One region of the Exiguobacterium sp. BRG2 genome, then DNA from elsewhere that is predicted to be linked to it. Evidence: riboswitches for the same ligand, from Rfam matches in the RefSeq annotation. Region 1 holds a riboswitch; each other region holds the start of a gene.

Region 1 (7,947 bases):
TCGGCTGGTGTTCCAAGGACAACGACACTCCCGCCGACTTCATCGAGCACTTTACTGAGCGCGATCGCCGCTGCGACGCTCGTCGTGCCGATGATATTATGACCGCACGCGTGACCGATGCCTGGCAACGCATCATACTCAGCAAGAAAGGCAATCGTCGCGCCTGGTCGGTCGCTCGACTTCTTCGCGAAGAACGCGGTATCGTGCCCCGCGACACCGAGTTCTACCGTAAAACCTTCCGCCGTTAGACGCTCTGCATGTAGTCGCGAAGCAAAGAATTCCTCGTTACCGATTTCCGGCGTTGCATGAATTCGGTGACTTGTCTCAAGATACGATTCTCGTTTTTGTTCGATGTCCTGTTCAATCGTCTCTACCCATGTCGTGCGTACTGGTGTCGTCATACTGTCCACTCTCCTTTTGAAATTATTCGCCGATATCGCTCAGTGGAACGAACGTCGGGATCGTACTGCCTTTGTATTCTTTTTTGATGAAGGCCGCGACATCTTTTTGTTGATACAGCGATGCGATTTTTTTCAGTTCTTTTTTGTTCTTGTCTTCTGTTCGTGTTGCGATGATGTTGATGTATGGTTTTGCTGTCTCGTTCTCATGAACGATTGAGTCCTTGATCGGGTTGAAGCCAGCGTCAACGGCGATGCCATTGTTGATGATTGACGCCGCGACGTCCGGTAAGACGCGTGGCGTTTGCCCGGCGACGATCGGAACGATTTTCAGCTTCTTCGGATTCTCGACGATCTTATCGACTGAACCGTTACCATCAAAGTCGTCCGGTAACTTGATCAGACCGGCTTCTTGCAGTAACAAGAGGGCGCGTCCCATGTTCGTCGCTTCGTTCGGAACAGCGATTTTTCCGCCAGTTGGAATGTCTTTGACGTCCTTGTATTTATCCGAGTAAATCCCCATCGGTGCGATGACAGTCGTCGCAATCGGCGACAGCTTCAAGTTATGTTCTTTCTTGAAAGCGTTGAAGTAGGAAATCGTCTGGAAGGCATTGGCGTCGATCTCACCCTCAGCCAGTGCCATGTTCGGCTGGACATAATCGGAGAACTTGACGAGTTCGATTTTGATGCCTTCCTTCTCTGCTTTTTTCGCGACATAATCCCAAACTTGTGTGTCTGAACCGCTGACACCGAGCTTGATCGTCTTTTCGTCTTCTCCTGATGCTGCGCACCCGGCAAATAAAATCGTCGTGAGTGTTGCTCCAATTGCTACTGCTTTTTTCATGGCTGAATCGCTCCCTTGATTAATGTCTTCTGATTTTTCGTGCGACGATGTTGCCTGTCGTCTGTAAGCCTTGGACTAAGATGACGAGAATCCCGACCGTGATGATCATGACTTTCGTGTCGAACCGTTGATAGCCGTACGTAATTGCTAAGTCACCCAGTCCACCACCACCAATGGCACCTGCCATCGCCGACGCCCCGATCAAGCCGACCGTCGCGATCGTTAAGTTAAGGATTAGTGAACCGAGTGCTTCCGGCAGAAGGAAGCGGAAAATCGTTTGGAACGGTGTCGCGCCCATCGCTTCTGCTGCCTCAAGGACACCTTTGTCGACTTCAAGTAAGGAACTCTCGATCAGCCGTGCCATATACGGGGCGGCATAAAAGACGAGCGGAACGATGGCGGCTTCTGTTCCGATCGATGTCTGAACGATCAAGCGCGTCAACGGGATGATCGCAACAAGTAAGATGATGAACGGAATCGAGCGGAAAATATTGACGATACTGTTGAAGAACGTGAACAACGGAACATTTTCAAGTAACGCTCCTTTTCGCGTGACGACAAGCAGGATACCGAGTGGTAAGCCGATCAAGGTCGAGAACAAGAGCGAAACGGATACCATCGTCATCGTCTGCAAGAATGCTGTCCAGATATCACTGTAGTTAACTAGCATCAGCGAGCACCTCCTCAACGGTTACCTGCGCCTGATCGATGTAGTGTAACGCTCGTTTCACTTCTGTCGTCTCACCGATCAGTTCAACGAGTAATGTGCCGAACGGCGTATCCTGCAACTCCGTGATGCTACCGTGCAGGATATTGACATCGACGTCGAAGCGTTTTGCGACTTGCGATAAGAGTGGTTGTCCGGTGTGATGTCCAAGGAAGTGAATCTTATAGATTGGATTCGCATTCCGGGACTCGATCAACTGACGAATCGACGCTGGAATCTCGTCATGCATGACGGAGCGAACGAAATTTTTCGCTGTCTCAGTCTGCGGGTTTGAAAAGACATCAAAGACCGTTCCTGACTCGATCAACTTTCCAGCTTCAATGACGGCGACCCGGTCGCAAATCTCCCGGATGACGCCCATCTCGTGGGTGATCAAGAGAATCGTGATCCCGTACTCGGCATTGATCCGTTTTAATAACTGAAGAATATGATGTGTCGTTTGGGGATCAAGTGCTGACGTCGCTTCGTCACATAAAAGGACGGAAGGTTGCGTCGCTAGTGCCCGGGCGATACCAACGCGCTGTTTCTGCCCACCCGACAATTGATCCGGATAATGATCTGCTTTGTCCGCGAGATCGACGAATTCGAGTAACTCCGTCACCCGGCGGCGAATTTCGTCTTTCTTGACGCCTGCGAGAACGAGTGGTTTCGCGACATTCGTAAAGACCGTGTTCGCATTCAACAGATTGAAGTGCTGAAAGATCATCCCGATCCGTTGTTTTGCTTGGCGTAACTTTTTCGGAGACAGTTGCGTTAAATCTTCCCCATCGACCGTCACCGTTCCTGACGTCGGTCGTTCTAACAGATTGACGCAGCGGAGCAGTGAACTTTTTCCGGCACCGCTAAAACCGATGACCCCAAAGATTTCACCTTTTTCGATCGTCAGGTCGACACCGTCGAGCGCTGCAATCGTCTGATCTTTCGTGACGTACGTTTTTTTGACTTGATGAAATGCAATCATTCCGTTTTCCCCCTTCATTCAACAAAAAAGGCCCCTTCTTGAGAAACAAGAAGAGACCTGGATCCGCACAGTGGCAGAATCCACTCCACTCATCTCTCAGACATCTGTCTGATGGAATTGGCACAGTGCTCATAATGAGTCTGTTGCCGAGGTTTCGTAGGGCCAGTCCCTCCACCTCTCTGGATAAGTATTGCGGTATGAAATTCGTATGTGTGTTGTTGTGTTGTTGCTTATGTCGTAAAACTAATTTTTACATTACGGGTCGAACCTTTAAAAGTCAACCAACTTTTCAAAAATAATCCATTTGGCGCATATCGATGGATGAACAAGTTATGAGTTAGCTTACTGAACGGATCATGATTCGTCAAGAACGATTTGACAAGTCATTTTCGGTCGTGCTACCATCGTTTCAATGATTAATCCGACAATTCCAATATGATATTTATCAAGAGTGAACGAGAGACCTGGCTCTATGACTTCACGGCAACCTGCAATCTGTAAGGTGCTCCGACCAGCAAAGCGCGGCTTTGGATGATACGGTGAAAAACTCGTGGGCGTCCAAGCAGTGACGTCGACGAGTTTTTTTCATGAATGGAGGAAAAATAGTAATGATGAACTATCCTGTATTGACTGGTGCTGAAGCATTTTATCTTCAAGGTGGACCGATCGGCATTCTAATCTGTCATGGTTTTAACGCCACTCCGCAGAGTGTCCGGGACGTCGGTGAGGCATTTGCTGCCGAAGGTTTTACCGTCTATGCCCCGCGCTTACGTGGACATGGAACGAACGTCCGCGAGTTTGAACAATCGACTGCTCGATGTTGGAAGCAAAGCCTGCAAGACGGCTATGAACGTTTACAAGAAACATGCGATCAAGTCTTCGTCATCGGTCAATCGATGGGTGCGACGCTTGCGTTGTCGCTCGCTGCTGACGGCATTCCGTTTGCCGGCATCATTACGATCAATGCCGCACTCTCCGTTCCATCCTATGAAGCACTTTCGTTCGAGGACGGTCCACAGTACTTACCGGAAGGGGCACCGGACATTAAGCGAGCAGCCTTCGAAATCATTTATGACCTCGTTCCGAGCCGTTGTGCGTTCGAACTCGTCCGCTTGATGGATGAGACAAAAGGACGCCTCGGATCCATTCTCCTGCCGACATTGATTCTCTACTCGGCGACCGATCACGTCGTTCCGCCGTCGAGCTCGGATTATCTGCACCAGCACATCGGGACGAATGATAAACGAATCTACTGTCTCCTCAACTCGTACCACGTCGCGACCCTCGATCATGATCAGGATTTGATCGTGCGTGAGACGATTCGTTTCATCGAACGCTCGAGTCGTTTCTCACAGGAAACGGGATAAAAAAAACAGCTATTCGTCTTCACTTAGAAGCGAACAGCTGTTACATCAAAGGACGACCATCATCGGTTCGTCTTTTTTGTTTATCCTTTTTGGTGTTGCATCGTTTGGAGCGGCTTCGGCTTTCCTGGCACTTCATGGCAGTGGCGGCACCGTGGCTCATACGATTCTGAAGCGCCGACTAAAATGATCGGATCATCATAGTTCGCTGGTTTTCCATCAATCAAACGTTGTGTCCGGGAAGCCGGATCGCCACATGAGAGACAGATCGCCTGAAGTTTCGTCACAAATTCTGCGCGCGCCAGTAATTCCGGCATCTTGCCAAATGGCTCTGCCCGGAAATCCTGATCGAGTCCTGCACAAATGACGCGTTTTCCGTCTTGCGCAAGTGCTTCGATGACTTGAACGATCTCATCATCAAAGAATTGAACTTCATCAATTCCGACAATTTGTGTTTCTTCCGCTACTGCTGCATAGAGATCACGACTCGTCGCCATTGGAATCGCCACGACGGAATTTCCGATGTGAGAGACGACATGCTCTTCATGGTACCGGTCGTCGATTGCCGGCTTGAATACTTGAACGGGCAGTTTGCCGTACTGTGCCCGTCTGACACGACGAATCAACTCTTCCGATTTCCCGGAAAACATACTACCACAAATTACTTCGATCCAGCCGTACTGATTTATTACATGCATCATCGTCCGACACCGTCCTCTAAAAATAGTCACTTTAACGAGTATAGCTCGAAACGGTATTGAGAAAAAGGGTTGACTTCCGGAAATCAAAATTCATTTTTTCTTTACCTAGAATTTTTGTCCTTTCATTCCAACCTTCATCCATTTCCTGTACACTAAAGAAGAAGATTCTCGCGAAAGAAGGTGTCCCCGATTCATCATCTCTTACATGACATTCTGCACCAATATGGCGCCCTTGGTCTTTCCGTCCTTCTCGCAGGTGGTATCGTGGGATTGCCGGTTCCTGATGAGACCTTGCTCGTCCTGTCCGGTTTTTGGATGCATCAAGGCAATCTACCGCTGTTCGGTACGATTCTTGCCGCTTACGCTGGCAGTTGCATCGGAATGACGATTAGCTACGTGCTGGGCTTAAAACTCGGCATGCCCCTGTTGCATCGCGTCGGACCAAAGATGCGCATCTCAGAAAAACACATTCTCTCCGCTGAAGCCGGATTTCGTCGTTACGGCAAATCGGTCTTGATCATCGGTTACTACATACCTGGTCTTCGCCAACTCTCTGCCTTTTTTGCAGGTGTTTCAAAAATGCCGTTTCGCATTTTTGCGAGTTACGCGTATACAGGTGCTTTGATTTGGGTCAGTGTGTTCTTGGGCGCCGGCTACTTTGTTGGTCGTCATATCTCGTTCCACAAAGTCGTCGACTACATCTTGGCACATCCAGAAGCCATGCCGTACTTGATCGGGATTGTCGGCGGGATTGCTTTCTCGTTCGTCTTAAAGACGTACCTTACGTACCGTTCGCAATTCAGCCTATACAAAAACAGCCTGCTTCCGTAATGGAGGCAGGCTGCTTTTTAAGAACCGGCAAGTAATTACTTGCGGCCGTATTTTTTGTTGAAGCGATCGACACGACCATCTGCCGCGTTGAACTTTTGACGACCTGTATAGAATGGGTGCGAGTCTGAAGACACATCCACACGGATGAGTGGGTACTCGTTACCATCTTCCCAAGTGATCGTTTCGTTCGAAGAACGAGTAGAACCGCTTAAGAATTTGTACTCAGTCGTTGAATCCATAAATACTACTTTGTTGTAGTTAGGGTGAATTCCTTGTTTCATGGTTGATTTCTCTCCTTCCGCCCTGGTCCATTTGCTGAGCCAGAGTAAGTTACCTTCCTATACTAAACGATTTTTTTACGCGTCGCAATAGTTATTTTTCCGTCGTTGCTTCCTTCTTGACGGTACGCGGTTTAGCAGGTGCACGTCGGACCGTCTTCTTCTTTTCTTTCTCAAGTTCAGCAAAAAATTCTTCATTATTTTTCGTGTCGCGAATCTTACGCAGGAACGTATCGACGAACTCGTTCGACTCGTTCATCGTCCGACGAATCGTCCAGAGCGCATCGAGTTGCTCTTTCGGAAGCAAGAGTTCTTCCTTCCGCGTACCTGATTTGCGAATGTCGATTGCCGGGAATATTCGGCGTTCCGACAGCTTACGATCGAGATGTAGCTCCATGTTTCCTGTTCCTTTGAATTCCTCATAGATGACGTCATCCATGCGGGATCCCGTCTCGACGAGTGCCGTCGCAAGAATCGTCAAACTGCCACCATGTTCGATGTTTCGCGCCGCACCAAAGAACCGTTTTGGTTTGTGGAACGCTGCTGGGTCAATCCCCCCTGAAAGCGTCCGTCCGCTTTGCGGCACTGTTAAGTTATACGCACGAGTCAAACGCGTGATCGAATCCATCAAGATGACGACATCTTTTTTATGTTCGACAAGTCGCATCGCCCGTTCAAGGACAAGTTCAGAAATCCGCACATGGTTGTCCGGTGTTTCGTCGAACGTTGAACTGACGACGTCTGCTCCCGGAACTGAACGCTCGATGTCAGTTACTTCCTCTGGTCGCTCATCGATCAATAGAATGATCAGCTCGACATCCGGATGATTCTCTTGAATCGAGTTCGCGATTTCTTTGAGGAGTGACGTCTTCCCTGCTTTTGGTGGTGCGACGATCAAACCGCGTTGTCCAAACCCAACTGGTGCAATCATATCCATGACACGAACCGATAAATGACGCGGCTCTGTCTCAAGACGCATTAAACGATCCGGATAGATCGGTGTCAGCGCCGGGAAGAACAAACGGTTACGCGCTGTATCCGGTGCTTCGCCGTTGACGGCTTCCACACTAAGTAACCCTTGGAAACGTTCGTTTTCCTTCGGTGGGCGTACTTTACCTGTGACGACATCACCATTACGTAGATTGAAGCGTCGGATTTGAGAAGCGGCGATATAGATATCTTCAGAGGATTGGGAATAATTGATAGGGCGAAGGAAGCCGAAGCCACCATCGTTTTGCATTTGTGGATTACCAGGGATGACTTCAAGTACCCCTTCGAGGAAATAAAGACCTGTTGATTCCGCCTGTGCTTTTAGAATCTTGAACATCAACTCACGCTTACGGGCTTCCCGATATTGCGGGACATTCTTCGTCTTTGCGATTTCATATAATTCTTTTAATGTCAGCTGGCTCAATTGAGCCAAAGTATAGGAACGTTCAGGTTTATCTTTTTTATCAGTTGTTGGCATGTTTTTCACCTATTCTTTATAAATTCAACTGCATTCAGCATACTTCCATACATACATCAGGAGGTATGTAATTTCTTTCGTGAACTAAAGGTATCATATTTTTTTAAATTCGTCGTCAACAATCCTTTGCGTTTCTTACTTTGTAATATTCAAGGATATTATTTCAGTTATGTTACAAAAGCATCTATTTTGTCTTCTAACTGAAAAAACGTTTTTAAGGGCGCACATGCTAAGATATTCCTGCAGACAAAATTCTTACACAGTTGTAAGGTTCACTGCTTAATTACACACTTAATGATTTCATCATATAACTTACGGACGCAACACACTACATTAAAACGGAGGAATTCTTAACATGAAACGTTTTCTAGCATC
Region 2 (7,947 bases), 210 kb from region 1:
AAAGGCTTCTACGGTACATCGTCAAATGCGCTACGGACGACGGATGAGAAACTGATGCTTCGCTTGATGAACTGGGAACGCGCTGATTATAAGTTGAATCCGTTAGCACCGTACACAGCATTGAAGCCGGTCACCCGTGGTCACAGCGAAAACATGGCGAAACATAATTTCTTCTCGCATACAGATCCACAAGGTCGTGATCCGTTCGACCGGATGAAACGCGGAGGAATCACGTTCAGCTATGCTGGCGAAAACCTCTCGATGGGGTATCCGAACGTCTTTGCGGCGCATTGGGGCCTAATGAATTCACAAGGACACCGAGAAAATATTTTGAAAAAAGAGTACAAACAAGCGGATGTTGGTGTGGCATTTCGTGACAACGCACCGTACTTCACGATTAATTTCCGAACACCCTGAATAGATGAAAAAGAGGACATATCATGCGATATCGTCCTCTTTTTCATGAGATTGTTTGTTCTATACTAAAGGTAGGGGGTGGGGAGTTTGGAAATCCGTCGATTGAATCCAGAAGATGCAGTAATTTATAAAGCGTTACGATTAGAAGCGTTGCAGAATCATCCGGAAGCATTCGGTTCTGATTATGATGCAGAAAAAGATCGGCCGGTCGACCAGTACGCTATGCGTTTTCAAAGTGAACAAGCAGCGACGTTCGGTGCGTTTCATGAAGGAGAGCTCGTCGGTGTCGTCACGATTGTCTGCTCCGATCCGGTCAAGATGCGACATCGAGCGAATTTATTCGCGATGTACGTCACACCACGCGCCCGAAAACAACAGGTCGGACGGCAACTCGTAGAAGAGGCATTACGTACATTAAAGCAGCATCCTGTGATCGAGCAAGTCCATCTCTCGGTCGTCCGGACGAATGAAGCTGCTAAAGCGTTGTATCGATCACTTGGTTTTGAATCATACGCGATCGAACCACGGGCGCTGAAAGTCGATGATACCTATCATGATGAAGAGCTGATGTGGTATCGGTTCTAACACAAAACAACCGGATTTCAAAGAGATTGTCTCTTTGGAATCCGGTTGTTTTTTATCAGTTTGCCCATTCAGGCTTGCTGAAACCTTTGAATGATTTTTCGATGACTGTGTTGAATGCATCGGATTCGACAGCTGTCTTCAGGTCTTTTGCGACTTGTGAGTCTGCATCTTTCGTTTGGACAGCAATGAGGTTCCGGTATTGTTCGTCCATCGTCTCAAGTGCTAACGCATCGAGTAAATCGAATTTCGCAGCCAAAGCGAAGTTCCCTGGAACGGCTGAGATATCGACGCTTTCGACGGCGCGTGGTAGTTGAGCCGCCTCGAGTGGTTTAATGACGAGTTTCTTCGGATTCTTAACGATATCTTTCTCTGAAACAGTCAGTGGATCGACATCTGGCTTCAGTTCGATCCAGCCTTGTTCTGCCAAGAGGTTCAGCGCGCGTGCCTGGTTCGTCGGATCATTCGGCGTCGCGACTTCAGCACCCGTCTTGACGTCGTCAAGTGTCTTCGCCGTCTTACTATATAGTCCCATCGGTGCCGTCGGGACAGTGATGAGTCCTTTAAGGTCGAGCTTCTTTTCTTTAGAGAACGTCTTCAGGTAAATCGAGTGTTGGAATAAGTTAGCATCGATATTGCCGCTACCGAGTGCGATGTTCGGTTGGATATAATCGCTGAATTCGACGATTTCGACTTTATAGCCTTTCTTTTCGAGTTGCGGTTGAATCGCTTGTTTGACCATGTCGCTATAAGGGCCGCTTGTCGCCCCAATCTTGATCGTCTTGTCTTTTTCATCAGCACTGCTGTCTCCGCATCCTGCGAGGATTCCTGCACCAAGTAAGGCTGTCGCTAAAAAGGCATATCGTTTTTTCATGATTCAACTCTCCCTTTATATGTATGATTAGCGCTTGTCTGTTTTTCGCGCCAGTTGATTGCCAAGTGCTTGAATGCTCTGGACGATGACGATGAGGACGACGATCGTCACGATCATGATGAGATTATCATAGCGATAATAGCCGAAGCGGATCGCGAGGTCACCGACACCTCCGCCGCCGACGATCCCAGCCATTGCCGAGAAGCCGATCAAACTGATCGTCGTTAGCGTGATGCCCTGAATGATGCCAGGGAGTGCTTCTGGTAAAAGGATACTGACGATGATCCGTAATGGTTTCGCACCGCACGCTTCCGCTGCTTCGATCAAACCAGGTGGAATCTCACGCAGTGATGTTTCGACGAGTCGTGCGAGAAACGGAATCGCTGCGACACTGAGGCTGACGGATGCTGCTGTCGGACCAATCGTATTATCAAGCAAAAATTTCGTTAATGGAATGAGGGCAACAAGCAAGATGATGAACGGCAAGGACCGGACGATGTTGACGACGAAGTCAAGGACACGTCGGATGGCAATGTTTTGAAAGAATAAACCGCGGTCGGTGACGAACAGGAGAATCCCGAGTGGAATCCCGACGACCAATGCGAAGGCAAGCGAAATGCCAACCATCCACGCCGTCTCACCAAGTGCCTTCAACAACTCTGGTAACATCGTTTGTATACGATCAAGCCACATCCTGAATCACCTCGAGCGTATGAAGTTCCGCCGCAAGCCAGTCGAGAGCAGGTGCGATTTGATCGGAGGATCCCGTCAAGCTGACGATTAGGACACCAAAAGCGACGTCTTGGATGTAATCGACTTTTCCGTGCAGGATGCTGACCGAGATATCGTATCGACGGATGGCTTCCGACAACGTACTTTCACCGGTCTTCTCGCCCGTGAACTGTAGGCGGATGATCTTTCCCGGTGTCGCTTGCAAGATGCGTTCCGGTAGCTCGATCTGGAGTGCCGTGTCGACGTAATGTTGTGTCACCGGATGTTTGGCTTGACTGAACAAATCGTATGTAGAGGCAACTTCGACGACTTCCCCTTGAGACATGACCGCGACACGATGGCAAATCTGTTTGACGACATCGATCTCATGCGTGATGAGGACGATCGTCAATCCGAGTCGTTCATTCAAATCTTTCAACAAATCTAAAATCTGCAGCGTCGTGACCGGATCAAGGGCAGAGGTCGCTTCGTCACATAACAAGACGGTTGGATCATTCGCGAGTGCCCGGGCAATCCCAACGCGCTGTTTCTGTCCGCCGCTCAACTGACTCGGGAAGTTCGTCTCGAATCCTTCGAGTCCGACGAGCGAGACGAGTTCACGGATCCGTTCCGGAAAATCTGCTCGTTTGACGCCGGCAGCCTTCAGTGCAAAAGCAATGTTATCTGCGACATTACGCGACTGGATCAATTGGAAATGCTGAAAGATCATTCCTGTCCGCAAGCGAAGTTGACGCAAATCTGCTTTTGACATCCCGCCGAGCGAGACACCGTCGACCTTTACCGTTCCTTGTGTCGGATGCTCGAGACCGTTGATCAGACGAAGCAACGTACTCTTACCGGCACCGGATTCACCGATGATCCCAAAAATTTCTCCTTTTTGAATCGTCAAATCGACATCTCGTAATGCAAAAATCGGGGTCCGGTCTCGGACGAACCGTTTCGTAATCTGTTTGAATTCAATCATCTGCTCATCTCCTCATACAAAAAAAGTCGCTTTTTCCTAGTAGCAGAGCAACCAGAAAAAGCGACGAAAGTGTAAGATTTCGTAACTTATCTCTCAGAATGAATCCATTCTGTAGGATGTGGCACCGTTCCTGATAGGTGGTTGCCGGACGTCGTTGGGCCTAATCCCTCGGTCGCTCTCGATAAGTAGTTATGCTGTTGGGATTTACTTTAACGGAAATGATTCCCATCTGTCAAATGTTTTTTCAGAATTATTCTGCAACAGGTGTCCGGAACAGGTTGAGCGTTCCGATTCGATCGACGGCTTCTTCTAGACGTTCGACGTCAGCAATCAAGCTGATCCGGACGTAGCCTTCGCCGTATTCGCCGAAGAAGGATCCAGGGGTTACAGCGACGTGTGCTTCGTCAAGCAGGTGATCGGTGAAGCTTTGGGACGTGTAACCTTCAGGAACAGGAAGCCAGACGAAGAAGGAACCGCCCGGACGTGGTCCACTCCAGCCAATCGCATCGAGTTTCGCGAACAACGCATCGCGTCGTGTTTCGTACAGACTACTTAACTCGCGGACACATGTCTGGTCACTCGTCAGAGCGACGGTCGCTGCATGTTGGATCGGTGTGAAGGCACTGACGTAGAGATGTTCCTGATACGTCTCGATGCTTGAGATGACGGACGGATTTCCGATCGCGAAAGCGATTCGGAAGCCAGACATGTTGAAGCGTTTCGAGAGTGAGAACAACTCGATTCCGACCTCCTTCGCCCCTTCCGTCTGCAAGAAGCTTCGTGTGGGACCATCAAAGCTGATGCCACCGTAGGCTAAATCATGGACGACACAAATATCATGGGCATCCGCGAAGGTAACGGTCTGTTCGAAGGCTTCTGCTGTCGCTGTCGCACCTGTCGGATTACTCGGGTAATTGAGGAACAACATCCGGGCGCGCTCGACATCTGTCGTATCAAGTAAATCGTAATCCGGCAGGAAGTTATTTTTCTCAAGCAATGGAAGCGTAATCGGGTAAGCGCCAGCAAGTGCTGCTCCAGACAGGTAATCCGGGTACCCCGGATCCGGGACGATGACACCTTCTCCAGGATTGACGATCGTTTGTGGTAAGGCGACGATTCCGGCTTTACTACCGAGAAGAATTGCGACCTCGGTTGCCGGATCGATCGTGACGCCGAATTCGTTCGCATAAAAGCTCGCGACGGCTTGCTTTAGAAAATCATGTCCACGAAATGGTGGATATTGAAGGTTTGTTGGCTCATCGATCGCCTGTTTCAAGGCGTCGAGAATATGTACGGGCGTCGTTTGATCGGGTGTTCCTTGACCAAGGGTAATGACATCATGCCCGGCAGCTTTCACAGCACCGATCCGGTTCGCAAGTTCAGCGAAAACGGGAGCAGGAAGCCGATCGATGGCGATGGATGGAGCGAAATGTTTCATGGATGTGTGCCTCCTTCGTAGTATTGTCGTCAAGGATAACGAATATTCAGTCAAAAGAAAAGAACTTTTTTGAAATTCAAAAAAATCGTCCAATAAACAGGTACAGATATGTGGAGCGGGAATAGAGAGTAGGGAGAGGAGTGAGGAGATGAAGCGAGCTAGCTGGAAAGAAGCAGTCGTCTATCAAGTCTATTGGCGCAGTTTTAAGGATTCGAATGGGGACGGCATCGGTGATTTGCGAGGTGTCATCGACAAGCTAGATTACATCGCATCGCTTGGTGTCGATATCGTCTGGTTAAATCCATGTTACCGTTCTCCAGACATCGATAATGGCTATGATATTGCCGATTATTACACGATCATGGACAAGGCGGGGACGATGGGCGATCTACAAGAGTTGATCACAGCGGCTCATGCACGCGGCTTAAAGATAATTCTTGATTTGGTCGTCAATCATACGAGTGACCAGCATGACTGGTTCCGTCAGTCGCGGGACCGAATCCACGACAAGGATGATTGGTACATCTGGAAAGATGGAACGAAAGAGACGCCCCCGAACAATTGGCGGTCTTACTTTGCGCCGAGCCCGTGGACGTGGAGTGAAGAGCGCGAACAATATTATTTCCATTCCTTTGCGAAAGAACAACCGGACTTAAACTGGGAACAACCGGCTGTCCGGCAAGCGATCTACGACATGATGAACTGGTGGATCGCTCAAGGGATTGACGGTTTCCGGATGGACGTCATCAACTTGATCAAAAAACGTTCGCTTGAGGATGTCGTCAATCCGTTTAATCTATCGTATCTCGGGAATCAACCAGGTGTGCACGACTTCCTTCAGGAAATGCATGCGAACGTCCTTGCCGGGAAAGATTTGTTCACGGTCGGTGAGATTCCGTTCGTCGGTCCAGAAGACGGTCTGTTATATGTCAGTGAAGAACGTGAAGAACTTCGAACGCTGTTTCACTTCGAAATCGCGGACGACATGGAGGCAATGGACCTTTTACGATTCAAGGAAATTCAGAAACGATGGTATGACGTCTTATACCCATTAGGTGTCAATTCACAGTTTCTCAACAATCACGATCATACGCGACAAGTGACCCGCTTCGGCAGTGAACGATACCGAGTCGAGAGTGCGAAACTACTCGGTTTGATGTTGCATACATTACCTGGCATTCCATACGTGTATCAAGGAGAAGAGATTGGGATGACGGGGATTCGCTTCTCGGATCCGTCGCTCTATCAAGACGTCGCCTTTCGCAATCGATACGCGGAGCGCGTCGCTGGCGGCGAGGATCCGGAGGTCGTACTCTCGTCAATGCAGTTACTCGCACGCGATAACTCCCGCACGCCGATGCAGTGGGACGGTACGCACGCGGCAGGCTTTACGAGTGGGAAACCGTGGTTAGCGGTCAATCCGAATTACACGGACATCAATGTCGCGCAAGCAGAAGCCGATCCATCATCAGTCCTTGCCTTTTACCGAGCATTGATTCAGATGCGAAAGGATCATCCAATCATGGTCTATGGTACGTATCGCGACTTAGCTCTTCATGATCCGTATCTCTACATCTATGAGCGGGAACTAGAGGGAGAAGTGTGGCGGATCGTTCTCAACGTGCATGACGAACCGATGCAAACTGCCTTCGTTTTATCGCAAGATAAGTTGCTTGTGTCGAACTATCCAGATGTCTCGGATGAACTACGTCCTTATGAAGCACGTGTATATCGATATGCTGTTACAGAACAGAATTGAACTACTGGACGAAAAAACATCCGCGACGTGTCAGGAACGCGTACGGATGTTTTTTCGTGTGTTATTTGAAAGGTGACGATTTTTTCGTCTGTAAGACGTGCGTGAATCGATCGACGGCTTGGCGCATCTCGTAACTTGGTCCAAGGATGAGGGGACCATGTCCGACGGCAAGAATATCCGGAGACAGTTCCGTTAATTGATCAGCGGAGCGAAGAGCAACGTCTGGATCCCATGTCGCAAGTGCTGGGAACGGAAATTGCCAACGGACGTCACCGGAGACAGCGAGTCCCCCTTGTGTCTGAAAGGCATCTCCGGCGATCAGCATCCGACTACCTTCATGCCAAAGAGAAATCGAACCAGGTGTATGACCTGGCGAAGCGATGACGCTGAGGCTACCGACTTGTTGACCACTTTCGAGCAATCGATCTGGACGTGTTTTGATGTTTTTCGGAATACCGCCTTTTAAAGGGGTCGTTTCGCCTTCGCGTAGCGTCTCGTCCCCACTGAGCAATGCGGCATCACGGTAACTGATGCAGACTTGAGCGAGAGGAAAGGCATTCGCAAGGAAATCGAGCGAGCCGACATGATCGGCATGTGCGTGTGTCAGGATAATTGCGCCGAGCGGTTTTTCTTGCTTTCGAATATAGTGATAAAGCGCCTTTGCGTTGATTCCGAGTCCGGCGTCAATCAATGTCAAACTGTCTGCTTCTTCAAACAGGTAGCAATTGACCGGGAAAAAGGATGGGGTCGTCTGCAATTGGTGTAAACGTTCGATGATCGTGACACGCATCGGCTTCACTCCTTCAAAAAATAAATAGACTTCTTCTTTAGTATCGTCTGTTTTTGAATAGGCGTCTAGACGGATTATGTGTAAAAAGAGGCACCATCTATTACTAGATGATCCCTCCCTTGCTAATTATTCAAATGTCACCGCGAAGACAGCACCGGCATGTGGTGCATCATCTCCGTTGGCAGCTGTCGTGACGAGTAAGCGATCTTCGTAAAAAATCGGACATGTCGGATTCGAGACAGGGAAGTCGACATGATCCAGTTTTTCGCCCGTCGTGAGATTCCAACGTGTAATACATGATCCGGCGTAATGTGCGATCCAAGCATGACCTTCAGCATCCTTCGTCATACCATCCGGGAATCCTTCTTCCTCTTCGAGATCAACGGCGACG
Region 3 (7,947 bases), on a different contig from region 1:
CTACGCGAAGACGTTCTGCCTCTGCTTTAGCGATTTCAAGATCCGTTTTCTTTTTATCGAGTTCCTGCGACGCTTTGACACGCGCATCGATTGCTTCCTGTGTCTTTTCATCTGGTTTTGGTGCACCGAGTGCGACATCCTCGATGATGAACCCGATGTCCTTGACGTCTTCTGCAAACTGCGTCTGAATGCTCGTCGAGACGTTTCCTGATTTTTCACCGAACAGTTCAAGGACGGTAACTTTCGAGATTTGCTCACGAGATGCATCATAGAGTCGTTGTTTCAAGTAACCTTTGGCAATCTCATCGATTTCGATTGGTCCGAACTTGTTGAAGACTTTTGTCACCTTATCCGGCGAAACGGAGAAGCTGTATGTAAAGTCGACGACGATGTTCTTTCCGTCTTTAGTCGCAAGTGTCATGTTATCAAGCGATTTCGTCTGTGTACGGATCGGATACTCCGTCACCCGTGTGATCGGTGAAACGACATGCCAGCCTTGCGATAACGTCTCATCTTTGACACCGCTTGACGGGGTATAAACGACACCAACTTGTCCGGGTTCGATTTGTTCGACGACGAACGGCGTTGTAGCCAGCAGGGCTAATACAAGTACACCGGCGATGATCATCGATGGACGAATTTTTTTCTTCGGTTTGATTTCTCTCATTCTGAATCTCCTTTATCAATCTTTTCTTGGATATAGCGATAGAGTTCCATGCCAAGCAAAACGATGAGGGCGAAAAACAATAACGTGAAAAAGATGGCCATCTAACCCCTCCTCTAGCGAATTCCTTACTTTCTTCTACGCATCCATCTGGAAAATGTTTCATTATTTTAAATGTCCGGTTGCTTATTTTTAATTTCTGTCCTAATATGGAAAGAACTTTGCCTGCTCTACGACAGATCACGATTTGTGGTACACTCGAATGAGCACATCACTTACTAGAAACGAGGGTTCATCTCTATATGATTACAGTACAAAACGTCGGTCTTCGCTTTGCGGACCGAAAATTATTCGAAGACGTCAACATCAAGTTCACGCCAGGTAACTGTTACGGTCTGATCGGTGCGAACGGCGCTGGTAAGTCGACATTCCTGAAAATTCTCGCTGGTGACATCGAAGCACAACAAGGCGATGTCATCATCACACCAGGCGAACGCTTAGGCGTCCTTCGCCAGAACCATTATGAATACGAAGAATTCCAAGTCATCGAAACAGTCATGATGGGACACAAACGTCTCTATGAAGTCATGAAAGAAAAAGATGCCATCTATATGAAAGAAGATTTCTCAGACGAGGACGGCATGCGTGCTGCTGAACTCGAAGGTGAATTCGCTGAGATGAACGGTTGGGAAGCGGAGTCGGAAGCAGCGATGCTTCTTCAAGGACTCGGCATCAAGGAAGACCTTCACTCGAAAACGATGGCTGAGCTGACAGGATCTGAAAAAGTTAAAGTCTTGCTTGCGCAAGCGTTGTTCGGTAAACCAGACATTCTCTTACTCGATGAGCCGACGAACGGACTCGACCTGAAAGCTGTCAAATGGCTTGAAGAATTCTTGATCGGATTCGAGAACACGGTCATCGTCATTTCCCACGACCGTCACTTCTTGAACAACGTCTGTACGCACATGGCGGATCTTGATTACGGTAAGATCCAACTGTATATCGGAAACTATGATTTCTGGTATGAATCAAGTCAGCTTGCTTCGCGTATGGCAAGTGACCAAAACAAGAAAAAAGAAGAGAAGATTAAAGAACTTCAAGCCTTCATCGCACGTTTCAGCTCAAACGCCTCAAAAGCGAAACAAGCGACGTCACGGAAGAAATTGCTTGATAAAATCACACTCGACGACATTCGTCCATCGTCACGCCGTTATCCGTTCGTCGGCTTCACACCGGAACGTGAAATCGGAAATGATCTCTTGATGGTCGACGGCATCTCGAAGACGATCGATGGCGTCAAAGTCCTTGATAACGTCCGCTTCTCGTTGAACAAGACGGATAAAGTCGCGTTCATCAGCCAAAGCGATATCGCGATCACGACACTATTCAAAATCCTTATGGGTGAGATGGAACCGGATAGCGGTACGTTCAAATGGGGCGTCACGACTTCCCAGTCATACTTGCCGAAAGATAACTCGGAATTCTTCGAAGGCTCGGATAAGACGATCCTCGATTGGCTCCGTCAGTATTCACCGGCAGATGAGAGTGATACGTTCCTCCGTGGATTCCTCGGTCGGATGCTCTTCTCTGGAGAAGAAGTCATGAAAAAAGCATCTGTCTTATCCGGGGGCGAAAAAGTCCGTTGTATGCTTTCAAAAGCGATGCTCAGTGGTGCTAACGTCCTTGTACTCGACGATCCAACGAACCACTTGGATCTCGAATCGATCACAGCACTCAACGATGGTTTGATCGCTTATAAAGGCGCAATGCTCTTCAGCTCGCATGACCACCAGTTCGTCGAAACGATCGCGAACCGCATCATCGAGTTGACGCCAAACGGTATCGTCGATAAAGAAACGACATACGATGAGTATTTGAACAACGATACGATTCAACAGCAATTAACAGCGTTATACGCACAATGATTTTAAAAGAGACCGGAACTGTCGTTTCGGTCTTTTTTTTTGAACCTGTTGAAGGAGGAATGCGATATGCGACATCGGGTATGCGCTGCGTTGATTGAAGAGCAACAGATCCTAATGGTCGAATTACATACCCCTTCCCGGACATTTTGGACGTTACCCGGCGGAGGTGTCGCGAATGGTGAAATAAAAGAGCAAGCCATCATGCGAGAAGTGTTAGAAGAAACGCATCTTCACGTCACGGTCGAACGGAAACTTTACGAGATTTCAATGGATCAAGGAACAGAGACATGTTTTCTCGTTCGCCGTGCCTTAGATAGTCCTGGACCTCGACTCGGGATCGATCCTGAACTATCGCTTAATCAACAAGAATTACGAGCTGTTCGGTTTCGACCACTGAATGAGATGCAAAATGATTCACAGATTTCTCGTTTGCGTCTACTATCGTAACGATATAATCTTTGGATTGAATGAAAATTTAATAACCGTATTTATACTTAAAAATAGTAGTTGGTAACTAAGCATTTTGATAATCCAAAATCGCTCGATCCAGCGATAGAAAACGAGAACGTTATCAAGGTGTCGACTGCCTATCCGTTTTACCGAGTGATCATAAATCGTATACGAATCGATAAGATATGAAAAAACGGATTTCCCAGTGCGGGAATACGTTTTTTCATGCATTGTTCTTCTTTTGTTTCGCTGCCTCTTCTTCGACACGTTGCAACAAGCCTTGAACAATTTTCTCGTTTTCTCGTTCGCCACCGAGTGACAAGAGACTTTTCCCAACGAAGTTCACTCCTTCATTTTTTCCTGTATAAATCAACAGACAACGATCGTGTCCAAGTGGTTTGAGCGTAAACGTCATCTCGATCTTGAATATTTTAGCCAATGTGAATCCAATCGTATTTTGCTTGAAGTCAGGCTCGTTCGTATAGGCTAAATCGGTCACGATATAGGTTTCGAGTCGATTACCCTGCATGTATGTTTGACGATACGTCGAACCGACGACACCCGGTTTTCGTTCAATCACCTCGTGCTGGACGACGTTTGGAATCAAACGCTGCAATCGCGTGTGATCAAACAAGTGCCATGCTTCCTCAATCGGGATATCGAGCTGTCGTTCTTCTCTCCACGTAATCATAGATCCGCCCCCTTTTCTATAGAAATACCCTGTCATCCGGTCTTGTAACGTCCGGTGACAGGGCGGGAGCAGATTCTTATTTTACTGTGCTTGTTTCAAGGGCTGCACCGAGGAACTTCGCTAGTTCGAGCATGCCGTAGCGTCCTGCAGCTGCCTCGGCATCCGAATTATAGTTCGTATTCGTATTGACGTCATACGTATAGATCGTACCTGACGCATCCTTAATGAACTCGATGCCTGCGACCGCGATTTGGTTCGCTTGGAGGAATGCTTCATACTTTTGGATGATCGGGTCATCGAAGCCTTCAACGATTTGGAACTTCATCGGTGTTTGTGGCGCTTCTTCACCAACTGGGCAGAACAAGTCGTCGATCACACATGCATCCGCTGGGCAAAGCTCAAAACCTTCTGATGTATCGACTCGAACCGCGTAGACGAACTTTCCACCTACGAACTCACAACGTGTGATGTACGGTTCTGGTGCTTGAATATACTCTTGAATCAACGTGATGCCATCGACTGGTTCGTCGAATGTCGGACCGTCGAGATAAGCTTCAAGTGCTTCAATCGAATGGAATAACTGGACGCCGAGACCTTTCCCTGCACGGTTGTGTTTCGTGATGAATGACGAAACACCGATCTCTTTTGCTGCTTGTACGATTTGATCGCGTCCGACGGCAGCCGTCGTCTTCGGTACACGAATCCCAGCCTTCCGCAACGCCGTGTATTGATTGACTTTGCTGACTTCAAGACGAAGCGCACGCGTTCCGTTAAAGACGGTCCGGTCATGCTCTTCTAACCAAGCGAGGACCCCTTCCGTCAACTCCGGCGCGTAACGATGCCCCCGCGTATGCGAAGACGCACTCATACGACTGTAAAAGACACCTTCTGGCGGCAGTTCATCTAACGGTACGATTCCTTCATTTAAGTGCCACTGCTCGTACGGCAACTTGAGTTCTTCGAGACGTTTGATGAGATGATCCGTCCATTCTTGGTTTTCGTGGAGAATATGAATTTTTGTCATGATTGTTGACCTACCTTTCGTTTCGCTTCGACCAGTGGCATTACGTCACGGGCAAAGCGTTCCATTTCTTCAAGTTGTGGTGAGAATTGTAACAAGAGCAAAGTGACACCAACGGCTTCGAACGCTAGAATCCGTTCGGCAATCTGTTCTGGTGTTCCGATCAAGTTCGGTCGCAGACCACGGTTCGAGACGGAATAATCATTTCGTTCGACCTGTTGTTCGAGTTGCGATTTACTGATGAAATCTTGATAACCGGCATAACCGGCGCTGTCTTCCTTAACGTCCGTGATGCGTTGCCACTCAAGAAGCGCTTCTTCTTCCGTATCCCGACAAATGATGTAGGCAGCAAGACCGAAGCTCTCAAGCGGTGCGTGTCCCGTCGCTTCCCGGCGTACTTTCATATCATTGATTTTATGAGCTACTTCTTCAACAGTGCCTCCATGCATGACGTAGGCATCACAATGTTCGACGATCGTCCGTTTTCCGGCTTCACTCTCTCCACCAGCGTAGAGCTTAATCCCCTGACGCTGGACGGGTTTCGGATGGAGTTCTGCCTGTTCGATCGTGTAGTGATGACCGAAGAAGCTGTACGGTGACGCATCTGCCCATAGTCCTTTCATGACCGTGACGAACTCTTCCGTCCGGGCATAGCGCTCATCATGTGCAGTAAAAATACCGTTGTATTGTTTTGCTTCTTCTGCCCACCAGGCTGAGACGACATTGAGCGTAAATCGCCCTCCACTCAACTGATCGATGTTTGCCGCCATCTTCGCCGTCGTCGCTGGATTATGGAACCCGGGACGAACCGCTGTCATGATCTCAAGGCGTTCTGTTGTTGCAGCAATCGCCGCTGCCGTTGTCCATGCCTCAAGACTCGGTTCCTTGATGCCTTTGATATCGTTCAAGTTCAATTCCGCAATCAACGTCGTCGAGAAGCCGATGCGTTCAGCTGTTTGTGCGACTTGTTTCGCATAATCGAATGTTGCTGGCATCTGTTCATCCTCGACGTTACGTAACCATCCCCCAAAAATCGGTAACCAAAAACCATACTCCACTCCATCGTCCCCCTTATCATAAAAAAACGCTCTTTTCGAAGTTCGAAAAGAGCGACGGTATCTTGTCCTGTCCGCTCTTATCTTCAGAAGGTATTCCTTCCTGGAAGTAGCACCTTCCGCCATAGCGGGGTTGCTGAAGTGTCTTCGGGCCAGTCCCTCGACTTCTCTAGATAAGATGTGTTGCATTCATCGTACAGAATTCATTGAACTAAAGCAACCATTAAACCGTCTTTTCCTATCGGATTTATTTCAAAGAAAAATCCCGACGTAGTGTCGGGATTCCGGATTAATATGGTGCGACGAAATCTGATGTTGGCTCTGGTGCTTGCTCCCCACGAATACGATCGTAGAATTTGGCAAGCGTGACACTGAAGTATGGTCCGACCCATAGGACAGCAAGACCAAGTGTAACGATTACAAGTAATGCCCAACCAATGAATGATAGGAAGAGTAAGAATGCTTCCATCTTGTGACCATCCATGAGTTGGCGTGAACGCGTGATGGCCTCGAGGATACCGATCGATGGTTCATCTCGAAGGATGTAGAACGTCAACAAGTAAGAGAATGACTTGATGATACCAGGGATGATTAAGAGTAACGTCCAGAGCGCGATAAAGATGAACTGAACAATGGCCAGCCCCACCACTTTCAGGAACATACCATATGGCTCAAACAAATCCGTCACTTTCGTTTCTTCGCCACGAGCAATCGACATGGCAATCCATGTCCAACCGACTCCTACTGGAATCAATAAAATCGACACCAATGATACAACGAGATCTATACTACTAGACGGCTCATCGATATCCGATCCAAATAAATTAGGAACACCCTGAATAATACTAAACAGCAGAAAAGCTAGGACTGCAAATCCCCAACGACCGCTGAGCGACTCCTTCGCTGCTTTCTTTAATTGAGATGACATGAGTAAGGTCCTCCTTGAAAAATAAGTTCTCACCTTACTCTACGGCTTAAAATTTCTAATGTTTCACTCTTTTTTCAATAATTTCCCGTCTCGTTGCTGGTTGAGCCAAGCACGCTCAAGTTGTCGTCCACATGTTAGAACGAACGTTGAACATCGAAGCGCTTCATCGCAAACGAAATGTCATGTTTTTCGTCTATGTACGCTGATATATCTCCACAGCCGGATCCTGACGCTTGTATTTCGCGACGATGACGATCAAAACCGTGATGATCACAAGCAGGAACCAAGAAGACAATTTTCCAAGATCAACGACTGCCCAGCCTCCTTCCTGATGCGGATAGACCCAGCCTTTAAAGAACGTCACGATGTTCTCCGCGATCCAAATGAAAAAGGCAATCAGTAAAAAGGATAGGACGAGCGGCATCCGGTAGATCGTCTGCTCGATCGTAAAATGAACCCATGACTTATAGAAGACAAGGACGACGAGGACCATCAATAGCCAGCGTGCATCGAAGATCCAATGGTGGGTGAAGAAGTTGAGATAGACGAGACTGCCTACGCTGATCGCAAGCCAAGGCGGTGGAAATGCTGTGAAGCGTAAATGAAATCTTCGGAACGCTTGACAGACATAACTTGCGACACTTGCATACATGAATCCTGCATACAAGGGAACACCAGCCACTTTCGTTAGAGCCTGTTCCGGATAACTCCAAGACCCAACGTTCACTTTGAACAGTTCAAGTGCTAGACCAATCACGTGAAAGAGTAAGATCAGTTTGAACTCTTCCAGCGTTTCATAACGCGTGACAAGTAAGACGATTTGGACGAGAAGACACCATAGCAACAGGAGATCGTATCGCGCGATCGGTTCAGCAGGAAGATAACGTGAAAGAGCAAGCGCTGCGAAAATCATGACGGGAAAGACGCAACAGACGGCTTCTATGTATGTAAAACGAATCAGGTGCCGGATCGCTTTCATCCTGTCATCTCCTTTTTTCTTCAGTATACGTTTCTCTTTCGACCTTCCCCTCCTTCTTAAGATGGAAAAAACGGAAAATTTCGTCTTTCTTCTTCTACTTTCCTCATGATACAGTTAACGAATCAATTATTTTTAAGAAATGAGGTGTTAGACATGACGCGTCATCGTGCTTCCTGGTTATTACGCGCTACGTTAAAGTGGGGACTCTTCCTACTCGGTTTATTTTTACTCGCT
Region 4 (7,947 bases), on a different contig from region 1:
GGACGAGTCCGGAGACATGTCCCATTCGTTCACCGATTTCACCGACACCATGCTGTCCACCTGTTCGATGGACCTGGATATCACCGATCGTCACACCGGAATCGAAGGAAGAGACGTTCGTGAAGCCGGCTTCTCGGATTTGCCGTGCGTCTTCTTCTTGCTGCGCATAGAATGGCAAATGCTTGGGTAGAAATTGTTTTGCAGCATCATCGAAATGATCCGCGTGCAGATGCGTGACGAAGACAGCGTCAGGATCGAGCAGTGTCTTAACATCGACCGGTAAGTCGACGAGTGGATTGGCGACGGCATTCGGCGTTTGACCGAAAGGAGGTAAACTGCCTTTTTCGCCGAGAAACGGATCGATCAGTAAAACTTGATTGGCATACGTGACGACAAGCGTCGCATTACGAATTTGTTGAATATCCATTAGGTTCATCCTCTCTCAATGACTCGGATTGACTATTCCCCGTCTGGCATTCAATGAATCCTATCGTAAGCGTTTCTCCATCGCCATGACGTCGACGTATTCGCCGTTCAAGCGACCTTGTTCCTTAAATGTCCCAACAATCCGGAATCCGGAACGGATGTAGAGCTTTTGTCCGATTTTATTGAACGGGAAGGTAAAGAGAATCAGCTTATGCATCTGATGATCGCGCGCATGTTGTTCGGCAGTTTCTAACAACTGTGTCCCGATCCCTTGTCCGCGATGTGTTCGAGTAATGTAGACGGAAATCTCACCAACTGTCGCATAGACAGGACGCGGGTTATACGGATCAAGAGAAATGAAGCCGAGGACACCTGTCTCATCTTCTGCGACATATCCAGCGTAGCGATGCGTACGCTCTGCATACCACTGGGTCATGAACGATAAATCTTTTCGATCCGTCTCAAGCGTTGCGATTCGGTCTTCGATGCCTTCATTATAAATGGATAGAACAGCGGGTAAGTCATGTTCCGTTACAGGACGAATATGCATGTTGCTCACTCCCCAATCGCTTTTCCCTCATTATATCTGTTACGTGTCGATGTAGTGATATGTTTGTGAGATAAGAAAAAGCGCCGATTCTCCTTATATAGAAGAAATCAACGCTTTTGTCGTTCTTAAGAGACCGTGGATGTCTCGTTCTCGTAAATTGGAACCCAACCATCCGTCGTGACGAAAATTCGAACAGCGACGACTTTCCGATCCTCTTGGAGCGTAAAGTAGTGGCGTGTATTGACAGGAACAGAAATCAAATCACCAGGATTGAGTTCGATGTTATAGTAGCCGACTTCTTCGTCTTTGATCGCGAAGACGCCGTGACCGCTGACGATGAAACGGACTTCATCATCCGTGTGATGATGTTCTTTCTGGAAGTTGACGAGCAACTCGTCAAGGTTCGGTGTCGTATCCGAAAGTGAAATGATATCAGCTGTCTGATATCCACGACGTTCTGATACGTCTTTGATTTCTGGAGCGAACGTATCGAGAATCGTTTGTTTGTCGGCATCCGTCAGTGTGAAGTTCTCGACGAGAGGTGCTGGTAGTTTTGAGACGTCCCATTGTTCGTAAAGAACGCCGCGCGATGCGAGGAAGTCAGCGACTTCCGTTTGATCCGTATACCGTGTGTTTGTTTCTTGGAATAAGACTGTTGCCATGAGATGATTCCTCCTTTTAATAGATAGATTGACGGCATGATTGCAACGTCAACGTATAGTTGAATAAAAACTCGAAGGCTTCGAGGTGTTTCTTTGCTTCAAAGGCGGTCGGTGCCCAGACCGTGATTCCGTGATTGCGAATCAGGACGGCACCGCTGTCCGCTGTGACATATGGCGCAAAAGCAGCAGCGAGTGTCGGGATGTCCGCGTGATTCGGAATGATCGGCACCGTGACCGTCGCATCTTCTTCCCAGTGACCGAGTGCCTTGATGATTTCTTGACCGGAGAAGGTGATACTTCCTTGATCGCCATATAACTCCGAAATCACATTGTTCGCAATCGTATGGACATGCAGGGAACATCCGGCGTTCGTTCGGTTGAACACTTCGACATGGAGCAATGTCTCAGCAGAAGGACGCCCGGATTGCTCACCGATCAATTGACCGGTCGCATCGACATGAACGAAGTCGTCAGGAGTCGTCTGCCGTTTATCTTTTCCGCTTGCCGTCACAAGAAATTCAATCGGAATACCGGACGTCCGAATGGCGAGATTGCCACTCGTACCAGGGAACCAATCGCGCGCCGCAAGCTCTTGTTTGATGGCGCGTAGCTCTTCATACCGTCGCATGAATGTCATGTTGTCACCTCCGCTCGTGTTAAATCATGAACGATATCGTGGAACGTCTCAAACGGTGTATAGGCGATATCGTTCTCTTCACACAACGTGATCAGATAATCACGGGCATAGACACGATCCGCTTGTTTTGCGAGTTCGAAGTCCGTCACCGAGTCGCCGATGACGATGATGACGTCACCGTCTTTACGTAGTGTCCGAGCAACGGACGTTTTACAACAGCCGCACCCGTTCGTGCAATGGGTATCGCAGGCGTTTGGCCAATCGATATGGACGAATGGACCACTAAAATCAGCGACGTTACAGTAAATCTGTTCTTGGTCGAGGAATGGCGCTAAGATTGGTTCGACGAAAAAGTCCATTCCACCGCTGACGATCGAAAAATCGATGCCTTGACGACGACTGTACTGCAGTAACTCCGAAAATCCGTCGCGAATGACTGCACGCTCCAACAAAAAGTCAAGATAGGCTGTTTTTCCGTCAGACGGCAGAAGTGCGAACATTTGCCCGACACCACTCTGAATCGATAACGTCCGGTCGAGTACACCGCGTTTTAACGGTTCGAAGTCACTCGCTGGCGCAAATGCCTGCATGAGTGCGATGATGTTATCCTGTGTCGTCACCGTCCCGTCGAAGTCACAAAGAATCCGTACGGTCATGACTTGATCCCCCAAGCGTCGAGGGCAATTCGTAATTCTTCATGACGCGATGCTGCCGTCGATAGGGATTCATTTGCGAGTGCCGCATCGAGTGCCTGACGGAAAGCAATGACACCAGCCGCAGCACCTTGCGGATGACCATGTACGCCGCCGCCGGCGTTGATGACGGAATCGATCCCGAAGTCTCGTACGAGTTGAGCGACGAGTCCAGGATGAATACCGGCTGAAGGAACCGGGAAGATTGATTTCGTCTGACCGAGACGGGTCGCTTCGACCGCGATACCACGGGCGACATCCTTTGGCAAAGCGACATTGCCGTAAGGAGACGGGAATAGCGTCAAGTCTGCTCCAGCAGCGCGCGGTAATGTGCCGAGTAAGACAGGAGCTGCGACTCCGTGATTCGGGCTAGCGATCAACGCACCGCTATATGCCGGATGATTGAAAATCGGAACGTTGATTTCCGGATCACTTGCCAGTTCGCGTAAGACGTCGAGTCCGTATGTGAAGGTATTCAGCAAGAAAGCAGTCGCTCCAGCATCAATCAATCGCTTGGCTTGATCCTTGAGCGTAAAGACAGGACCGCTGAGTGTGATCGCATATAACGCACGTTTACCGGTCCGTTGGAAGTGAGCATCGATGACCTCACGTCCGATCCGTGCCCGGTCAATCGTTGGTGTCAATGGATTGTCGTATAGGATCTCATCGTCTTTGACGAGATCGATCCCACCAGCGAGTTGTCCTTCGAGTTGATCACGAAGGAACGATAAATCGCGTCCGATGACTCCTTTGAAGATGCTCATTAATAGTGGGCGATCTTCGACACCGATCAAGGAACGGACCCCTTCGATCCCGAACTTTGCACCTGGAAAGTCCGACGTAAATGTATCGGGTAGTAGCAATTCCGTTAATTTGATTTCACCGTCGAGTGAGAGTTTCCCGAAGACGGTCGTCAGAATCGCAGAAAAGTCGCGCGATACGTTATGTTCCGGGTAACGAATCGTGATATATCCTTTGCCATCGCGCTCTTCGGTATGTACGACTTCCCCTTTGAACGAGGCAAGTTGTTGTTGTTCGAGATGATTCAGTTCCGTCCAAGAACCGACTGTCAGACCAAGCGCGAGTTGTTCAGCGCGCTGCTCGAGTCGATCACGGGCAGTCAATTGATAAGTAGCAGTGATATAAGCCATGTCTTTCCTCCTTCAACAAAAAAATGGTCTCTCGTCAGCGACAAGAGACCATGAATGATTCGAACGTGGACTCTTATCTGTCAGCTTAGTAGCTGCAAGAATTAGCACCGTGCCAAAAGGTCGGTTGCTGCGACATCGTAGGGCTTGTCCCTCCGTCTGCTCTTGATAAGAATTGGATGAAATTGTGAAATCTAATTGCAATTTTTACATGAGAATCGCCACTTGTCAAACTATTTTTAGAAAATTTATTTTTTTGAAAATACTCTTTCTATAGATGACTTAAAAATGATATCCGTTTCTGCTTGATTTCGATTTGACAGCGAGGAAGTCGATTGCGTAAGATTCAAATCAATATCACACACGACAACTACATACGACTCTTATCGCGAGTTGGCAGAGGGAATTGGCCCGATGACGCCGCAGCAACCGACCACTGGGCACGGTGCTACATCCAACAGACGTTTCGTCTGAGAGATAAGAGGACGCAGTGACTTTTCTGCGCCTCTTTTCGATGACGAAAAGAGGCGCTTTTTCGTGTATCACATAGGGGGAAACTGAGATGACATATAAAGCATTCACAGAACAGGACGCGATTGATTGTGTTCGGACATTAGGACTGATCGGCGATGGAGCCGTCGAAGCAGAAGAGATTGGCGACGGGAACCTCAACCTCGTCTTTCGGATTCGAGAAGGCGAACATCGCTTGATTTTAAAACAAGCATTACCATATGCGAAGGTCGTCGGGGAGAGCTGGCCGTTATCGCTCGAACGAGCGTGGATCGAGCAATCCGCACTCCGTGAATTCGCACGGCATGCCGTACCGTTCGTGCCACGTGTTTTTCATGCTAGTCATGAAGAGGCATATACGGTCATGGAAGATCTTTCACATCTGACGATCGTTCGAAGTGGTTTACTCGCAGGTGAACAGTATCCGTTGCTTGCGGAACATATCGGTTCTTATCTCGCTCGGACGTTATTCCATACATCGGACTTTGCGCTTGGTCCGGTTGAAAAAAAACGTATCGCCCGAACGTACTACAATCCGGACTTGTGCGACATCACGGAAAAATTAATCTTCACGGATCCGTTCCATGACGCGGAGACGAACGAGATTGAAGCCGGGCTTGAAGAAGAGGTGGCACGTCTATGGGCGGACGATGAGTTGAAACGCGAAGTCGCAAAACTCGAAGCGCTTTTCATCACGAAAGGAGATGCGTTGCTACACGGCGATCTACATACAGGAAGCATCTTTGCTTCGGCAACGGAAACGAAAGTCATCGATCCAGAATTCGCCTTTTATGGTCCATTCGGATTTGATGTCGGACAGTTCATCGCCCACTTATTCTTTGCAGCATACCCGGATTATTCAGCACTTCGTGATGCCCGGATTCGCGACATCGATACGTTTTGGCTGACGTTCGCTTCGACGTTCCGTGCGTTATGGGAACGGGAAGCCGTCGAACCGTTCCAGGCATCAGGACTCGTCGATGATGTACTGAGCACGATCTTGCAGGATGCCCTTGGCTTTGCCGGTTGCGAATTGATTCGGCGGACGATTGGTCTTGCACCGGTCGCTGATTTAGAATCAATCGATTCAACGACGGAACGCTTAGAGCGGAAACGTCACGCTCTTCGTCTAGGATCGGCGTTAATCAAACGCCGTACAGAATGCCGAACATTTGATGATTTACGAAACTTTGACGTAACGGAGGAACTCAGCCGATGACTACATTCGTTCAAAGTATCCGTTACGAAGATCGTGTCTTGACGATTCTCGATCAGACACGTCTACCGCAAGAAGAGCACTATGAAGTCATTACTGATCTTGCGCAAGCGATTGAGGCGATTAAACAACTGCGCGTTCGAGGCGCACCTGCGATTAGCTTATTCGGTGGATTCGTGCTCGTTCAAGAAGCATACCGGTTTGAAGCGTCGCTACCGGTCTACAAGCAAGCCTTGCTTGAGACATCAGCGACGTTACTCGCGACACGACCGACGGCCGTCAATTTGCGAAATGTCCTCAATCAGTTGAATCCAATCATTCAAGACGGGGCGTCGGTAGAAGAGATTCGCGAACGGTTGGAAAAACGGACGGTCGCCTTATACGACCAGGATGCGCAGACGTCACGTCAAATCGGGATTCATGCACTGGAATTGTTCCAGTCAGGCGACCGGATCCTAACGATTTGTAATGCTGGATCGATTGCGACCGCTGCTTATGGAACGGCACTTGCGCCGTTCTACATCGCAAAAGAACGCGGCATTGAATTATCCGTTTTTGCGAGTGAGACGCGACCGTTACTGCAGGGAGCACGATTGACGACATGGGAGCTGCAACGTGCCGGCATCGATGTCACGTTAATTACGGACAACATGGTCGCCCATACGCTGAAAGAAAAACAGATCGATGCGATCATCGTCGGTGCTGACCGCATTACACGAAACGGAGATACGGCGAATAAGATCGGGACGTTCCAATTGGCATTGCTCGCGCAAGCTTTTGGTATTCCGTTTTACGTCGCAGCACCGCTCTCGACGTTCGACTTCTCGCTCGTTTCCGGAGACGCGATCGAAATCGAAGAACGTGATCCGCAGGAAGTGACGACTGTCCAAGGTATTGCGACAGCACCGGAAGGCATCGCCGTCTTCAACCCGGCGTTTGATATCACACCACACACATTGATCACAGGCATCATCACCGAACTTGGTGTCATCACGCAACCGAATGAAGAAACGATTGAACAATTAACAGGGCTTCAACCCCTCGGATAAGGAGATATGTCATGAAAAAACTAGCTTACGCCGTCCTAGCACCGGCACTGTTACTAGCGGCTTGTGCGAATGGAGAAGCCACGACGACGAAGGTCGTCAAGGATGTACCAAAAGGGGTTCAATCGGACGTCAAGATCGCCGTCATCCGCAACCTAGCATCGGACGACCATACGAAACAATTCCTTGATGGCGCACGAAGTGAAGGCGAAGCGCTTGGCTTTAAAGTCAGCACGTTCATTTCGGAAGGTAACGACGTCAAGTTCAAGGAGCTTGTCGCGCAAGCGATTCAGCAAGATTATGATGGGCTCATCATCTCGCATGGTAAGGAAGACTACGCCTATGACATGATTAAACCAGCGGTCGACAAAGGGCTGAAGGTCGTGACGTTCGATACGGTCACGAAGAAAAAAGGAACGGCGTTAAAAGGTGTGACGGAAACATTCCAAAACGATCATCAACTCGCGAAGCTATCGCTTGATGAAGTGACGAAGGTGACGGACAAAAAGCCGGTCCGTGTCATCAAACTTTGGTTCGGACCAGGTTTTGCCCCGCTCGATCGTCGTCAGGAAATCTATAAGACGTACGAAGCAGACGGTAAGATCAAAACGCTTGAGACGGTTGGACCGACAAACTTCCAAGATGTCCAAGGGGATATCGCAACGAAGATGAATGCGATTCTCGCGAAATATCCGAAAGGAAGCATTGATGCGGTTTGGGGAGCGTGGGACGAAGTCGCAAAAGGGGCTTACAAATCGCTCAAGGATAATAAACGTCAAGAAATCCCGCTAATCTCGATCGATGTCTCGAATCAGGATATCAACCTGATGCGTGAAAAAGGCAGTAACTGGGTCTCGACGAGTGCGGTGGATCCATTCTTGATTGGACAAACGGACATGCGATTACTGGCTAAGAAAATCGCTGGCGAGAAGACACCGGATAGCTTTGATCTCGACGCGAAACTCGTGGAGCAGAAGGCGTTGAAGCAGGATACGACGATGTACAATCTCGATACGATCATCAAAGGATGGAGTACGTCGGATAAATTCAATGAACCGTG

What was found. A riboswitch is a leader RNA that binds a small molecule or an ion and turns the genes downstream of it on or off. The one in region 1 is predicted to bind S-adenosylmethionine.
Positions count from the first base shown of each region.
Region 2: linked by a shared signal. The riboswitch ahead of Q9R23_RS06790 (methionine ABC transporter ATP-binding protein) and the one ahead of Q9R23_RS07735 (methionine ABC transporter ATP-binding protein) in region 1 are both predicted to bind S-adenosylmethionine.
Region 3: linked by a shared signal. The riboswitch ahead of Q9R23_RS10015 (LLM class flavin-dependent oxidoreductase) and the one ahead of Q9R23_RS07735 (methionine ABC transporter ATP-binding protein) in region 1 are both predicted to bind S-adenosylmethionine.
Region 4: linked by a shared signal. The riboswitch ahead of Q9R23_RS15395 (2,3-diketo-5-methylthiopentyl-1-phosphate enolase) and the one ahead of Q9R23_RS07735 (methionine ABC transporter ATP-binding protein) in region 1 are both predicted to bind S-adenosylmethionine.

Region 1 is NZ_JAUZUW010000004.1:224,868-232,814, forward strand. It holds gene Q9R23_RS07720 (M20 family metallopeptidase) at 1-401, opposite strand, end outside; gene Q9R23_RS07725 (MetQ/NlpA family ABC transporter substrate-binding protein) at 424-1,242, opposite strand; gene Q9R23_RS07730 (methionine ABC transporter permease) at 1,262-1,912, opposite strand; gene Q9R23_RS07735 (methionine ABC transporter ATP-binding protein) at 1,902-2,930, opposite strand; SAM riboswitch class I at 3,017-3,120, opposite strand; SAM riboswitch class I at 3,370-3,471, shown strand; gene Q9R23_RS07740 (alpha/beta hydrolase) at 3,539-4,297, shown strand; gene Q9R23_RS07745 (thymidine kinase) at 4,378-4,992, opposite strand; gene Q9R23_RS07750 (DedA family protein) at 5,176-5,826, shown strand; gene Q9R23_RS07755 (type B 50S ribosomal protein L31) at 5,862-6,107, opposite strand; gene rho (transcription termination factor Rho) at 6,199-7,572, opposite strand; gene Q9R23_RS07765 (C40 family peptidase) at 7,928-7,947, shown strand, end outside.
Region 2 is NZ_JAUZUW010000004.1:14,694-22,640, reverse strand. It holds gene Q9R23_RS06810 (CAP domain-containing protein) at 1-417, shown strand, start outside; gene Q9R23_RS06805 (GNAT family N-acetyltransferase) at 505-1,002, shown strand; gene Q9R23_RS06800 (MetQ/NlpA family ABC transporter substrate-binding protein) at 1,058-1,873, opposite strand; gene Q9R23_RS06795 (methionine ABC transporter permease) at 1,901-2,566, opposite strand; gene Q9R23_RS06790 (methionine ABC transporter ATP-binding protein) at 2,556-3,569, opposite strand; SAM riboswitch class I at 3,653-3,757, opposite strand; gene Q9R23_RS06785 (aminotransferase class I/II-fold pyridoxal phosphate-dependent enzyme) at 3,820-5,007, opposite strand; gene Q9R23_RS06780 (alpha-glucosidase) at 5,156-6,766, shown strand; gene Q9R23_RS06775 (MBL fold metallo-hydrolase) at 6,828-7,556, opposite strand; gene Q9R23_RS06770 (SMP-30/gluconolactonase/LRE family protein) at 7,683-7,947, opposite strand, start outside.
Region 3 is NZ_JAUZUW010000006.1:135,105-143,051, forward strand. It holds gene Q9R23_RS09990 (prohibitin family protein) at 1-667, opposite strand, end outside; gene Q9R23_RS09995 (ABC-F family ATP-binding cassette domain-containing protein) at 967-2,589, shown strand; gene Q9R23_RS10000 (NUDIX domain-containing protein) at 2,656-3,036, shown strand; gene Q9R23_RS10005 (SRPBCC family protein) at 3,263-3,730, opposite strand; gene Q9R23_RS10010 (ATP-grasp domain-containing protein) at 3,807-4,754, opposite strand; gene Q9R23_RS10015 (LLM class flavin-dependent oxidoreductase) at 4,751-5,809, opposite strand; SAM riboswitch class I at 5,884-5,986, opposite strand; gene Q9R23_RS10020 (DUF975 family protein) at 6,096-6,734, opposite strand; gene Q9R23_RS10025 (DUF817 domain-containing protein) at 6,928-7,713, opposite strand; gene Q9R23_RS10030 (YczE/YyaS/YitT family protein) at 7,867-7,947, shown strand, end outside.
Region 4 is NZ_JAUZUW010000017.1:3,720-11,666, forward strand. It holds gene Q9R23_RS15370 (MBL fold metallo-hydrolase) at 1-427, opposite strand, end outside; gene Q9R23_RS15375 (arsinothricin resistance N-acetyltransferase ArsN1 family A) at 488-976, opposite strand; gene Q9R23_RS15380 (1,2-dihydroxy-3-keto-5-methylthiopentene dioxygenase) at 1,102-1,638, opposite strand; gene Q9R23_RS15385 (methylthioribulose 1-phosphate dehydratase) at 1,655-2,275, opposite strand; gene Q9R23_RS15390 (2-hydroxy-3-keto-5-methylthiopentenyl-1-phosphate phosphatase) at 2,272-2,931, opposite strand; gene Q9R23_RS15395 (2,3-diketo-5-methylthiopentyl-1-phosphate enolase) at 2,928-4,118, opposite strand; SAM riboswitch class I at 4,189-4,290, opposite strand; SAM riboswitch class I at 4,496-4,599, shown strand; gene mtnK (S-methyl-5-thioribose kinase) at 4,678-5,844, shown strand; gene mtnA (S-methyl-5-thioribose-1-phosphate isomerase) at 5,841-6,890, shown strand; gene Q9R23_RS15410 (sugar ABC transporter substrate-binding protein) at 6,902-7,947, shown strand, end outside.